Regions from separate parts of the Glaciimonas sp. OK215 genome, predicted to be linked through region 1. Evidence: predicted binding sites of a transcription regulator. Region 1 holds the regulator's gene; each other region holds the start of a gene.

Evidence for each region. The regulator sigma-54, encoded in region 1, starts transcription at its own class of promoters, with help from an activator protein. The targets are predictions, from matches to a motif close to TGGCANGNAANCTGCTTT.
Region 2: yiaY (L-threonine dehydrogenase) is a predicted target of sigma-54. The motif match lies at 2,605-2,622, and genes of this name have one in related genera.
Region 3: AC3CHX_RS19400 (transglutaminase family protein) is a predicted target of sigma-54. The motif match lies at 2,520-2,537, and genes of this name have one in related genera.

What each region holds. Positions count from the first base shown of each region.
Region 1 covers NZ_CM173544.1:5,515,806-5,519,896, reverse strand. Annotated here, with positions in the region: gene AC3CHX_RS25450 (deoxyguanosinetriphosphate triphosphohydrolase) at 1-33, shown strand, start outside; gene AC3CHX_RS25445 (DUF4197 domain-containing protein) at 187-885, shown strand; gene hpf (ribosome hibernation-promoting factor, HPF/YfiA family) at 1,068-1,421, opposite strand; gene AC3CHX_RS25435 (RNA polymerase factor sigma-54) at 1,529-3,022, opposite strand; gene lptB (LPS export ABC transporter ATP-binding protein) at 3,040-3,792, opposite strand; gene lptA (lipopolysaccharide transport periplasmic protein LptA) at 3,794-4,091, opposite strand, start outside.
Region 2 covers NZ_CM173544.1:305,356-309,446, forward strand. Annotated here, with positions in the region: gene AC3CHX_RS01460 (WD40/YVTN/BNR-like repeat-containing protein) at 1-1,035, opposite strand, end outside; gene AC3CHX_RS01465 (MoaD/ThiS family protein) at 1,038-1,307, opposite strand; gene yiaY (L-threonine dehydrogenase) at 1,380-2,531, opposite strand; gene phbB (acetoacetyl-CoA reductase) at 2,914-3,654, shown strand; gene AC3CHX_RS01480 (cupredoxin domain-containing protein) at 3,803-4,091, shown strand, end outside.
Region 3 covers NZ_CM173544.1:4,208,204-4,212,294, reverse strand. Annotated here, with positions in the region: tRNA gene AC3CHX_RS19415 (tRNA-Phe) at 421-491, opposite strand; gene AC3CHX_RS19410 (transglutaminase-like domain-containing protein) at 522-1,319, opposite strand; gene AC3CHX_RS19405 (alpha-E domain-containing protein) at 1,470-2,432, opposite strand; gene AC3CHX_RS19400 (transglutaminase family protein) at 2,610-4,091, shown strand, end outside.

The sequences.
Region 1 (4,091 bases):
CGGCTGTTTTTGGTCGATGAAGGTCATCTGTAATTGCTTCGAAACGCCGCACCCGCTTGCGCCAGGCGCTTCAGATACAGCGGCCAAGCAAGCCTGTGGGTATTTGATACCGCCCCGTATTTTCGTACGTCACATGGTGGATGACGCTACGCTCATCCGCTCTACTTTTTCTATAAAGGATCAGTCATGAAATTTTTCTCTCAACCTACACTGAGCCTGGGACTGACGATCTCATTGACCGCGTCCACGGCGTTGGCTTTTTCGCTGGCCGATTTGAGCAATCGGGACGCCAGTGCCGGACTGAAAGCAGCGCTTGAGAAAGGCGCGACCGTCGCGGTCTCCAAACTCGGCGTTGAAAATGGATTTCTGAATAACGACAAAGTAAAAATTGAATTGCCAGGCCTGCTGGAGCAGGCTCGCCCACTCTTGAGAATGACGGGCAAGGGGCAGCAATTGGACGATCTGGTGGTATCGATGAATCACGCGGCAGAGTCTGCTGTGCCGTTGGCCAAGCCATTATTGCTGAATGCGGTGAAATCCATGTCGGTCACGGATGCGAAAAATATTCTGAGTGGCGGCGATACGTCGGTCACTGATTTTTTCAGAGAGAAAACTGCTGCGCCATTGAGTGTGAAATTCCTGCCTATGGTGAAGCAAATTACCGATCGTAACGGTGTCTCGGCGCAATACAACGCGACCATGGGATTGGTTGGCAAAACAGGTCTGGTGCCAGGACAAGCTGCGACGGTTGAAGGTTATGTCACGCAACGTGCGCTGGATGGCTTGTTTTACATGATAGGCGAGGAAGAAAAGGCGATTCGTCGCGATCCGATTGGTACCGGCAGTGCGATTATCGGCAAGGTATTCGGTGCGATGAAGCAATGATGGACTGAATCGGGGCCATATTTGTCGGGCTGATCGGACCATCAAACATTACGCCCGCAAATGACTTCCACCAATAACAAAGGGCGCATTGACTGCGCCCTTGCTCATTTGTCAGTATAGAATTTTCTCAATCAGTTTATTGAGCGGATTCTTGCGTTGACGGGTTCAGAGAACCGCTACCATCACGTCGCTGCGACCGGTAATTCCTCGGGCAGATGCTTAATCGCGTCGTGTTGGTGGTTTTGCATTTTGTCCTTATATTTGATCACTTGACGATCGAGCTTGTCGATCAGTAAATCAATGGCAGCGTAAAGGTCATGCGCAATGCTCTCGGCATGCAGGTCTTTGCCTTTAACGCGCAGATTAATTTCAGCTTTTTGGCGTTTTTCTTTCTCGGTGATTTTGTCGATTGTCAGGATCACACTGATATCGATGACCTGATCGAAGTGGCGTTTGATACGCTCCAGTTTGTTTTGCACGTGTTCGCGAATGGCGGGAGTTACGTCGAGGTGATGCCCACTAATTGTGAAGTTCATACAGCGCTCCTATCAAATGTGTCGTTGGCGGTTCGGACTCCGGGTGATCAACTCACGCTGAATCGATCAGTCAGAACACAACGACGGTTGTGCAAACAAGCAAACAGCTACAGAGATTTGCGCAAATTAACCGGCGGAATTCTTAATGCTTCGCGATATTTTGCGACAGTACGGCGAGCTACAACCATACCTTGTTCCGCGAGCATATCGGCAATCTTGCTGTCAGAGAAAGGACTTTTAGAATCTTCCGCTCCTATGAGTTGTTTGATTAACGCCCGTATCGCCGTTGAGGAAGCCTCTCCACCTGCCTCCGTAGCAACATGGCTACCGAAGAAATACTTTAATTCGAACATCCCATGGGGGGTGAGCATGTATTTCTGAGTGGTTACGCGAGAAATGGTGCTCTCGTGTAAACCTAGTGTATCAGCTATTTCGCGCAACACAAGAGGCCGCATGGCGACTGCGCCATGCGAAAAAAAGTTGCGTTGGCGTTCTACAATTGCCTGGGCGACACGCAAAATTGTATCGAAGCGCTGCCGCATGTTCTTGATCAGCCATTTGGCCTCCTGCAATTGCGAATTGAGCGATCCTTCGCCCTTACTTTGTTTGAGGATGTTGGCGTAAAGTGCGTTGACGCGCAGTCTTGGCATAACGTCATTGTTGAGCATCACCTGCCAGCCATTCTTGGCCCGTCTGACAATCACGTCTGGCACCACGTAGTCCGAGGTGTTGCCGGCGAAGGTAGCGCCTGGATGCGGATTGCATTGCTTGATCACCACCTGCGCTTCGCGCAAATCTTCGTCATCGCAATCCAGCGCTTTCTTGATTTTATTGAAATCGCGCTGGGCAAATAAGGTCAGATAATCTTGCACAATTGTCAGCGCCAGACGGCGGGTGACAAAAGGGATCTTGGGAAAAGCCTTAATTTGCAGTGCCAGACATTCAGAGGCGTCGCGGGCGCCGACTCCGGTCGGATCGAAGCTTTGGACCATCTTCAATGCCGTCAATAGTTCTTCGACTTCGATCTCCAACTGCTCGGGCAGACGCGCGTAAATATCCTCCAGCGTTTCCTCCAGATAGCCATTCTCGTCAAGTGCATCAATGATCAATTCAATGAGCGCACGGTCGCGTTGCTGGTCCACCGCTTCACGCATCTGCTCCAGTAAATGCTCGCGTAGAGTCGATTCGTGTGCTTCCAGTTGGGGCCTTGCATCCTCGTCGTCCGGTGCCTTGGCGCTACGGGCGACGTCGTCAAAACTCCATTCGCTATCACCGCCGCCGTCAACGTTTTCCTGACTGTTTTCGCCGGCTTCCTGAACTTCGCCGCCAGCTTCCGGTTCGGTTGGCGAGCTGCTGACTTCGCTGTCGCCAGTCGGCGCATCCATGGTTGATGCGGTGCCGCTGATGGCACCGTCGGCCAATAACCGGACCGAGTTGTCGAGCGGATCGTCGAGGCGTTCCAGTAGCGGATTATCAGAGAGGATCTGTTCCAGTTCCTGGTGCAGCTCCAGCGTCGATAACTGCAGCAACCGTATGGATTGTTGCAGTTGCGGGGTCAGCGCCAGGTGTTGCGAGGTGCGGAGTTGGAGAGACTGTTTCATCGGTGCCTGGGACTCGGTTACATGCGGAAGTGTTCACCCAGATAGACCCGTCGCACTGATTCATTGGCGATGATGTCGTCCGGACTGCCGCTGGCCAGCACGCTGCCCTGGTTGATGATGTAGGCGCGATCGCAAATGCCGAGCGTTTCGCGCACGTTATGGTCGGTGATCAGGACGCCGATGCCGCGCTCTTTCAGGAAGCGGACGATGCGTTGAATTTCGATCACGGCAATCGGATCGATCCCGGCGAATGGTTCGTCCAGCAGCACGAAACGTGGATTAGTCGCCAGCGCCCGGGCGATTTCGACGCGCCGCCGTTCACCGCCGGACAACGACAATGCCTGACTTTCGCGCAGCTTATCAATTTGCAATTCCTGCAGCAGGGATTCCAGCTTGTCCGAGATTTGTTTTTTGGTGAGGCCGCTGCCATTCGGGCGCTGCAGTTCAAGTACCGCACGGATATTATCTTCCACCGTCAGTTTACGGAATACCGATGCCTCTTGCGGCAAGTAGGACAGACCAAGCACGGCGCGTTGATGAATCGGCAAGCGCGAGATGTCGATGCCATCCAGGTCAATCGCTCCGCCATCCGATGGCACCAGGCCGACGATCATGTAGAACGAGGTCGTTTTGCCGGCGCCGTTGGGGCCGAGCAGGCCGACCACTTCGCCATTTTTTACCTTCAACGACACGTCATGCACGACCTGGCGCGCACCATAACTTTTTTGCAACCCTGTGACGATCAGCGTGCTGGAGCTAGCGGCGGTCATCTCATTTCCCCTTCGGTTGGATGACGGCTTTGATGCGCCCGGATCCTGGCTGGCTGGTGCCGGAAACATCGTTGTTGACCGAGTAGAACTCGGCCCGGCTATCGTACGAGATGAATTCGCCGTTGACGACATCGGTAGGCTTGCTGCCTTGCAGGCGTCGCATCTGGGCCTTTGAAAATAATTTGACGATTTCGGTTTTGTCATCGTATTCGATACGTTCAGCTTCGCCGTCGATCCACAGGTCAGGACCGCCGTCGCGCTTCTGGCGGAAGGTGGCAAGACCGCCTGGCGCCGCATAC
Region 2 (4,091 bases), 1.2 Mb from region 1:
TTCGGAAACCCACAGCCCGCCGGTGGTCGATCCCATCAGCAGCGTATTCCCGTCATCCGTAACCGCCAAGCCATGGCGATACACCAGGTCGTAACAGTGTTGCTGCGGCAGTCCGCTGCGCAAGACCTCGAACGATTTGCCGCCATCGCGCGTACGTGTCACCGACATTGCGGCACCGACTGGAATCCGCCTCAGATCCGCTTCGGCAGGCACGAACCACGCGGTATCCGGGTCATCGGGGTGGGCGGCAACGGCAAAGCCGAAGGCCGTCGGCTGCACGATGTTCTTGCTCTGCGGTTCTATCCGTTGCCAGAATTTACCGGCATCGGTGGAGTGCCAGATGCCGTTGTGATGCTGGCACCAGAACACGTCGGGTGCCGCGCCGCATGACACGATGCGATGGGGGTCCTGGATGTCCTGGTCTTCAGCGCGCTCGGGCGGCATGTAGTCGGCATGCATGCCGGCGGCGCTGAGAGTCCAGTTCGCACCGCGATCGCGCGTGATCCACACACCGGCGCTTGAGATGCCGACCAGCACGTGGCGGCTGTCGCGCGGATCGACGCAGATCGAATGAATCCCCGGCGCGTCGTAACCGCCGCCAGCCCATTCGCCGCGTCCTGGCACTTCCCACAGCGCGCTCACCAGTTCCCACGAGTCGCCCCGGTCGCCAGAGCGAAATAGGCCGCCCGGCAGGGTGCCGGCCCAGAGTACGCCGGGTTCCTCCGCGCCGCCGGCGGCCATCGACCAGATCAGCGACAGCTTCCAGGGGGTCTCGGCGGCGTGTTCCTCGGGTTGCGGCGGATAGGTGGGCACGGCAATTTCGGTCCAGGTTTCGGCGCCCTGATCCCGGCGATGCAGCTTGACGCCGAAGTGGCCGAGGTTGAGCGCGGCATACAGTGCGCCGTCGCGCCGGTCGGACAGCGCCATGGTCACCGGATCGCCCAGAAAGCTGGACTGCGCTATGGCCCAATTACCGTCACGGCGGACCAGTTCGAACAAGCCCTTGCGGGTCGCAATTGCAGCGCGGTCTTGCATGATCAACCTCCTGACAGAGCTTGCAGGACATGGATGTTGCAGTGCGCAGTGAGTCCGTCGCGCAGACCGATGCGATCGCCGACGCGATGTCCGTCAATGAAAATCGCAACGTTGGGGCGCAGATGGCCCTGTTCATCGAGAATATAGCCGCGCAGCCGCGGGTTGGCCATGAACGCGGCCTCCAGCGCGTCGCGCAGCACCGTGGCCGAAGTGTCGATTTCAGGCACTTCGGTAAAGCGTCGTAGCTGCGGGGTAAAAATCACTTTTGCCATGCTAGAAAGTTAGTCAGTGGCGGGGTGATTTGCAAGACGGAAAAGCGCGTGGTGATGCTGTCGGGAAACTGCTTACATCGCCGCTTTAAAGATAGCGACGATCTGGGCGTGGCTGGCCGGGATCGGGTTAGTGAAACCGCAGGCATCTTTCAGTGCATTGGTGGCCAGCATTGCCAGGTCTTCTTCCTTCACGTTCAGCTCGCGCAGGCCCGACGGAATGTTGACGTCTTTTGACAGCTGACGGATGGCGGCAATACAGGCTTCCGCTCCCTGCTGATCGCTCATGCCTTTCACCTCAACGCCCATGGCAGCGGCGATGTCTTTCAAGCGGCCCGCGCAGGCCGTGGCATTGAAGCTCTGAACGTAAGGCAACAGCACTGCATTACAGACGCCGTGCGGCAGGTCGTAGAAGCCGCCCAACTGGTGCGCCATGGCGTGGACGTAGCCCAGTGAGGCCGTGTTGAACGCCATCCCGGCCAGGAATTGGGCGTAAGCCATGGTTTCACGCGCTGCCATATCGTTGCCGTTTGCGACGGCATGGCGCAGAGACTGGCTGATCATGGTCACCGCTTTCAGGGCACAGGCATCGGTCACCGGGTTATGGGCGCTGGAGACATAGGCTTCTGTGGCGTGCGTCAGGGCATCCATACCGGTTGCCGCCGTCAGGCTTTTCGGCATGCCCGCCATCAGTTCCGGATCGTTGACCGACAAGATCGGGGTAACGTGCTTATCGACGATGGCCATTTTGATATGACGTTCTACATCGGTAATGATGCAGAAGCGGGTCATCTCCGATGCGGTCCCTGCCGTGGTATTAATGGAAATCAAAGGCAGCTGTGGTTTAGGCGAGAGATCGACGCCCTCATAATCCTTGATATCGCCGCCGTTGACCGCTACCAGAGCGATACCTTTGGCGCAGTCGTGTGGAGAACCTCCGCCCAGGGAGATGACGCAATCACACTCGTTCTTTTTCAGGATCGCCAGACCTTCAGCCACATTGATGGTGGTAGGGTTCGGGTTAGTCCCGTCATAGACTGCGCTTTTTATACCCATCTCGGCCAGTAGGGCCTGTACCTGAGCGACAACCCCGATTTTATTCAATACTTTATCGGTCACAATCAGCGCCCGCTGGTAACCATAAGACTTGATGGTAGCGGCGGCATCTTTCAGGCAGCCTGCGCCAAGCATGTTGACGGAAGGCATGAAGAAGGTGGATGTAGTCATGAGTAACTCCTAAGGTTGTGGCATTTGTAAAGCGGATATTTGACTGTTCTGTTGCAACCGGTCATATATCTACAAGGCAAAGTGCATGCCATCAATTCTTGTACGCATAACGCCGGTTTTGGTTCGAATGTCGGCAAACTTGTTTTCTTGACTGCGTCAGAATATGGCAGTTGTCACAGAACGGAACGGAACAGCACGTTATTTCCTGCACCTGTTCAATTCCTTCACTGTGGCGTCATGTCATAAGGATGTAACGTGTCTCGGCCACAATAAAGCCCCGCCAGTATTTGACTAGCACCACCGGTGCTGGCGGTCGGCGCTGCAAGAGGAACCACCGTGCGGCAAGTAGATATCACTATCTAAAACATAGAGAGACAAGAACATGGCAAGAATTGCATTAGTGACCGGCGGCATGGGCGGTTTAGGCGAAGCGGTATGCATCAAGCTGGCTGCGCTGGGCCACCGGGTGATCACGACCTATTCGCCGGGAAATACCAAGGCCAACGAATGGTTGGCGTCGATGGAACAACAGGGTTACAACTTCCGCGCCTATCCGTGCGATGTGGCTGACTACGCGTCGGCCAGGGAATGCATCCGCATCATCGAGAAGGACGTCGGCCCGGTCGATGTGCTGGTCAACAATGCCGGCATCACGCGCGACATGACCTTCAAGAAAATGGACAAGCCCGACTGGGATGCGGTGATGCACACCAATCTCGATTCCGTATTCAACATGACCAAGCCGGTGTGCGATGGCATGGTCGAACGCGGCTGGGGGCGCATCATCAACATCTCGTCGGTGAATGGGCAAAAAGGTGCGTTCGGACAAAGCAACTACGCGGCGGCCAAGGCCGGCATGCATGGCTTCACCAAGGCGCTGGCGCTGGAAGTGGCGCGCAAGGGCGTGACGGTGAACACCATTTCGCCGGGGTATATCGGCACCAGGATGGTGATGGCGATTGCGCCGGAGGTACTCGACAGCAAGATCATTCCGCAGATTCCGATGGGGCGCCTGGGCAAGCCGGAGGAAGTTGCCGGCCTGGTCGCTTATCTGGCGGCGGATGAGGCGGCGTTTGTGACCGGGGCGAATATCGCGATCAACGGCGGACAACATATGTACTAGGACGACTCTCGGTCAATTGCGGGGCACGGCTTAAAGCGCATTGGCTGGCCCATATTTGTTGACGCTTGGTGCAAATGCATCTTATTATCATCGACAGCCTGTGCCGTTATGGGCTTCCATGAAAGCCTTAACAAGGAGTCAATCGATGATCAAGAGACTTAAACACGTCACAGCCCTGGCCGCGCTACTCATATTGCCAATCGCGAATCAAGCCTTCGCTGCGGACGCATCTTTCGCACTGACACTGAAAGACCATAAATTTTCGCCTTCAGCGTTGACCATTCCTGCCAATACCAAGGTCAAGATTTCAGTCAAGAACCTCGACAAGGAGACAGCGGAGTTCATCAGTGACGATTTCAAGGGAGGGAAGGTGATTGAGGGCGGTAAAGAAGCCACGTTCTTCATTGGCCCGTTGAAATCAGGCTCTTATGAGTTCC
Region 3 (4,091 bases), 1.3 Mb from region 1:
TGGATCTGTCCGGGAATTCGGTTTTTAGATCAGTCCCACCAAGCCAGGAATTTTTGAATAAAGCGAATACAAGAGGAAAAATGGAGGGCTACGTATTTATATTCATCTCCTTGGCGCTGGTAGCGTGGGGGGTAACGGGGATACGGCGTAAACGCGAAGCGGACTAAGTCACGCCGAGAGGCGGTTGAATACGCTCACGAGCAGGCACACTGACACTATAAACATGCTTAATCCGTGTTGGGGTGCCAGTTGTGTCTGTACGGTGCATCGACGATGGTGCACGCGACACGGGAAAAGCTTGTGGAAGACAGTGGGAACTCGAATTGGCCGCAAGACCGGAAATAGACCAGACACGAGGACCGTAAATCCCCGGATACAAAAACGCCAACCCGAAGGTTGGCGTTCTGTAAGGTACATCCTTGGTGGCCCGGGGCGGAATCGAACCACCGACACAAGGATTTTCAATCCTCAAATATACCCAAATTAAAAACAATCATTATTAGAGAGATATTAAAATCGCATCAGTCATGCGGCGCATCCAGCAATTCCACGGTCACCTGCATCGAGGTTGGACTGAGCGCCGGACCGAACTGGCTGAATATCGCGACATCGGCCGCATCGTGTCCATAGGCGACAGTTACCCGTCCGCCGCGCGCTGTGTCCTGGGTCGCATCGAAGGTGTACCAGCGGCCGCCGACGTAGGCCTCGAACCATGCATGTAGATCCATGGGTTCAAGTCCATACAGATACCCCACCACCATCCGTGCCGGAATGCACAGGCCGCGGCATAGCGCGATGCCCAGATGCGCGAGATCGCGGCACACGCCTGCGCGTCTCTGGTTTACTTCGATAGCGGACATCTGGTGGTGATTGGAGGCCGGATCGAAGCGTACCGAGCGCTGAATCCAGGCGCTGATGCATGCCACCTGATCGTATCCCGGCGCGACGTTTTTCACGATGTCGTGGGCCATGTCGAAGCACAGTTCAGATTCGCAATAGCGACTGGGCAAAAGATACGTCAGCACCGCATCCGGCAGATTCTGCACTTCGTAAAACGCAGCGCCTGGCGCGACGTCGATCGCGTCGGCGGTCATGACATCGGCCGAGGTTCGGATGGAAAATTCGCCGGGCGGCGCAATCAGGCGCTGGCACAGGTTGCCGTAACCGTCGGTGAACTCCAGCACCGGCAAGCTCGGTTTCAGGGTGTAGCTTTCACGCGCTACCCATTGCTGTGCGCCGCTGCGCGGACGCAGCATCAAAATAAACGGCGTGGGACTGCTTACCGTGAAGCTCAGGTTGCAACTGGTGCGTAGCCACATGGAGGAATTCCTTCGTTGCGCGATGAGGGTGCATCATATTGGTGTGATGTGCGCCGTGATGGTGAGTTGTTCGTCGCCACCACGGCGAGCGCCTCTAATTGGTGCGGCAGCTTCATCGCCGCGGCCGGGAGCAACGCTGCGGGCAGCGCGTCAGGCGACTGCCTCTCTTTCCAGCGGTACCAGGAAATCGCCGCTTAAGCGGTTCCCCAGTTCGTTGATGCTTGCCAGGAATTTCGTCAGGTAGCCATGCAAGCCTTGTTCGAGGATGTCCTCGATGCGGGCGAACTGCAGTGCGGCGTGCAATTTCCCGGCGAAACGCTCGGTGTCCAGCGAGAGTTCGTTGCGGATATCTTTCAGGTTTGCGACGACGCCGGTCATGCAGGCCAGCAGAGAGCGCGGCATATTGGCCTGCAGCATCAGCAGTTCGGCCACGCGTGCCGGGGTGATGACGTCGCGATAGACCTTGCGGTAGACCTCGAACGCCGAGACCGAACGCAACAGGGCCGCCCAGTAGTAGAACTCCGCCTGGGCACCCGGTTCGATGGCATTGTTGTGTTGTGCGGCAAGGAACTTCACATCGAGGATGCGCGCCGTATTGTCGGCGCGTTCCAGGAAGGTGCCGAGGCGGATGAAGTTGAAGGCTTCATCTTGCAACATGGTGCCAAACGTGACGCCGCGCGACAGGTGGGAGCGGTGTTTGACCCACTCGAAGAACTGGCTGGGATGGTTCTCCGGCAGGTTGCACTTGAGGTGCTGCTGCAGTTCGAGCCAGGTCGTGTTTTCGGTTTGCCATACTTCGGTGGTCAGGGTGCCCCGCACGGCGCGGGCATTTTCGCGCGCTGCCGTCAGACAGGTGGCGATCGAGGAAGGGTTGTCCGGGTCGCGCACCATGAAATCGATCACATTTTTTTGTGTCAGTGCGGCGTATTTGTCATCGAAGGCATGCTCCAGTTCGGAAATGCCCAGCACGGCTCGCCATCCTTGTTCGGTGGCCAAGGCCGTTTGCGGCATGAGCGCATTTTGGATGCGGACATCCAGCATTCTGGCCGTGTTTTCGGCCCGTTCGGTGTAGCGGGCCATCCAGAAGAGGTGATCTGCGGTTGCGCTTAACATGTTATGTGTCCTCCGTGTTGACATGAACATACTATCAAGAAACGTGCCTGCTCCGGCCGGAATTGTTGCCTCACCTCTATTGGTTTTGGGCATGAATCCTGCATAATGGCCTTTGCATCGTTTCCGGCGATGCGATCCGCCCGCTACACGTCAACATTCATCGAAAGGCACCATCCAATGGCTATCCGTGTCGCGCTGCATCATAAAACCAGCTACCACTATGATCGCCTGGTTACCCTGTCACCGCATGAAGTCCGCTTGCGTCCGGCACCCCATGCGCGTACCCCGATTCTGTCGTATTCACTGACCGTCACGCCGCAGGATCATTTCATCAACTGGCAGCAAGACCCTTACGGCAATTACATCGGCCGTTTCGTGTTCCAGGAAAAATCGGACATGCTGGAATTCGCGGTCGATCTGGTGGCTGACATGACCGTCATCAACCCGTTTGATTTTTTCGTTGAGAAATATGCCGAACATTTTCCCTTCAGTTACCCGGCACAACTCAGTGCCGAGCTCAGCGCTTATTTGAAGGCGGAAACGCCTGGGCCATTGCTGGTCGAATGGGTCGCAGCGGCGCGCCGCGATCTCCTGAAGAAAGACCTGGCGACCAACGACTTTCTGGTGGCCATCAATCAACGTCTGCAGGGCGATATCGCGTATCTGCTGCGGATGGAGCCCGGCGTGCAAACCCCCGAGGAAACCCTGAACAAACGCTCGGGCTCCTGCCGCGACAGCGGCTGGCTGCTGGTGCAGATTCTGCGCGAGATGGGCCTGGCGGCGCGTTTCGTGTCGGGTTATCTGATCCAGCTGCGCGCCGATCAGGAGTCGCTCGACGGCCCCAGTGGGACCCAAGTCGATTTTACCGACCTGCACGCGTGGACCGAGGTGTATATACCGGGCGCGGGCTGGATCGGGCTGGACCCCACCTCAGGCATGTTGGCGAGTGAAGGCCATATTCCGCTCGCCTGTACTGCGATGCCGTCATCGGCGGCGCCGGTCAGCGGTTTTACCGACAAGGCCGAAGTCACTTTTTTCCACGAGATGACGATTACGCGGATTCACGAAGACCCGCGCGTCACCAAGCCTTACACCGAAGCCGACTGGCAGAAAATCGACCGGCTCGGCCAGCAGGTCGACGCCGATCTGAAGCTGCAGGATGTCCGCCTGACCCAGGGCGGGGAGCCGACCTTTGTCTCCATCGACGATATGGACGGGCCCGAATGGAATACCCTGGCGCACGGTGATAAAAAGCGTGAATTGGCGGGGCAACTCATGCATCGCCTGAAAAACCATTTTGCGCCGGGTGGCATGCTGCATTATGGCCAGGGCAAATGGTATCCGGGCGAACCTTTGCCGCGCTGGGCCTTAAATATCTATTGGCGCATCGACGGGCAACCGATGTGGCTCGACGCCACGCTGTTCTCGGATGAAAACAAGAACGACGGCTATGGCAGCGGCGAGGCCGAACGCTTCACCGCCGAATTGGTCAAGGCGCTGGGCCTGCCGGCCTACAGCCAGATCCCGGCGTATGAAGACGTGATGCTGCAAGCCCGGCTGGAGCAAGGGCTGCCGGTCAACCTCGACCCGCTCCAGGCCGACCTGAAGGCGCCGGAACAGCGGCGCCGTCTGGCGCGTCTGCTGGAGGCGGGGCTGGGC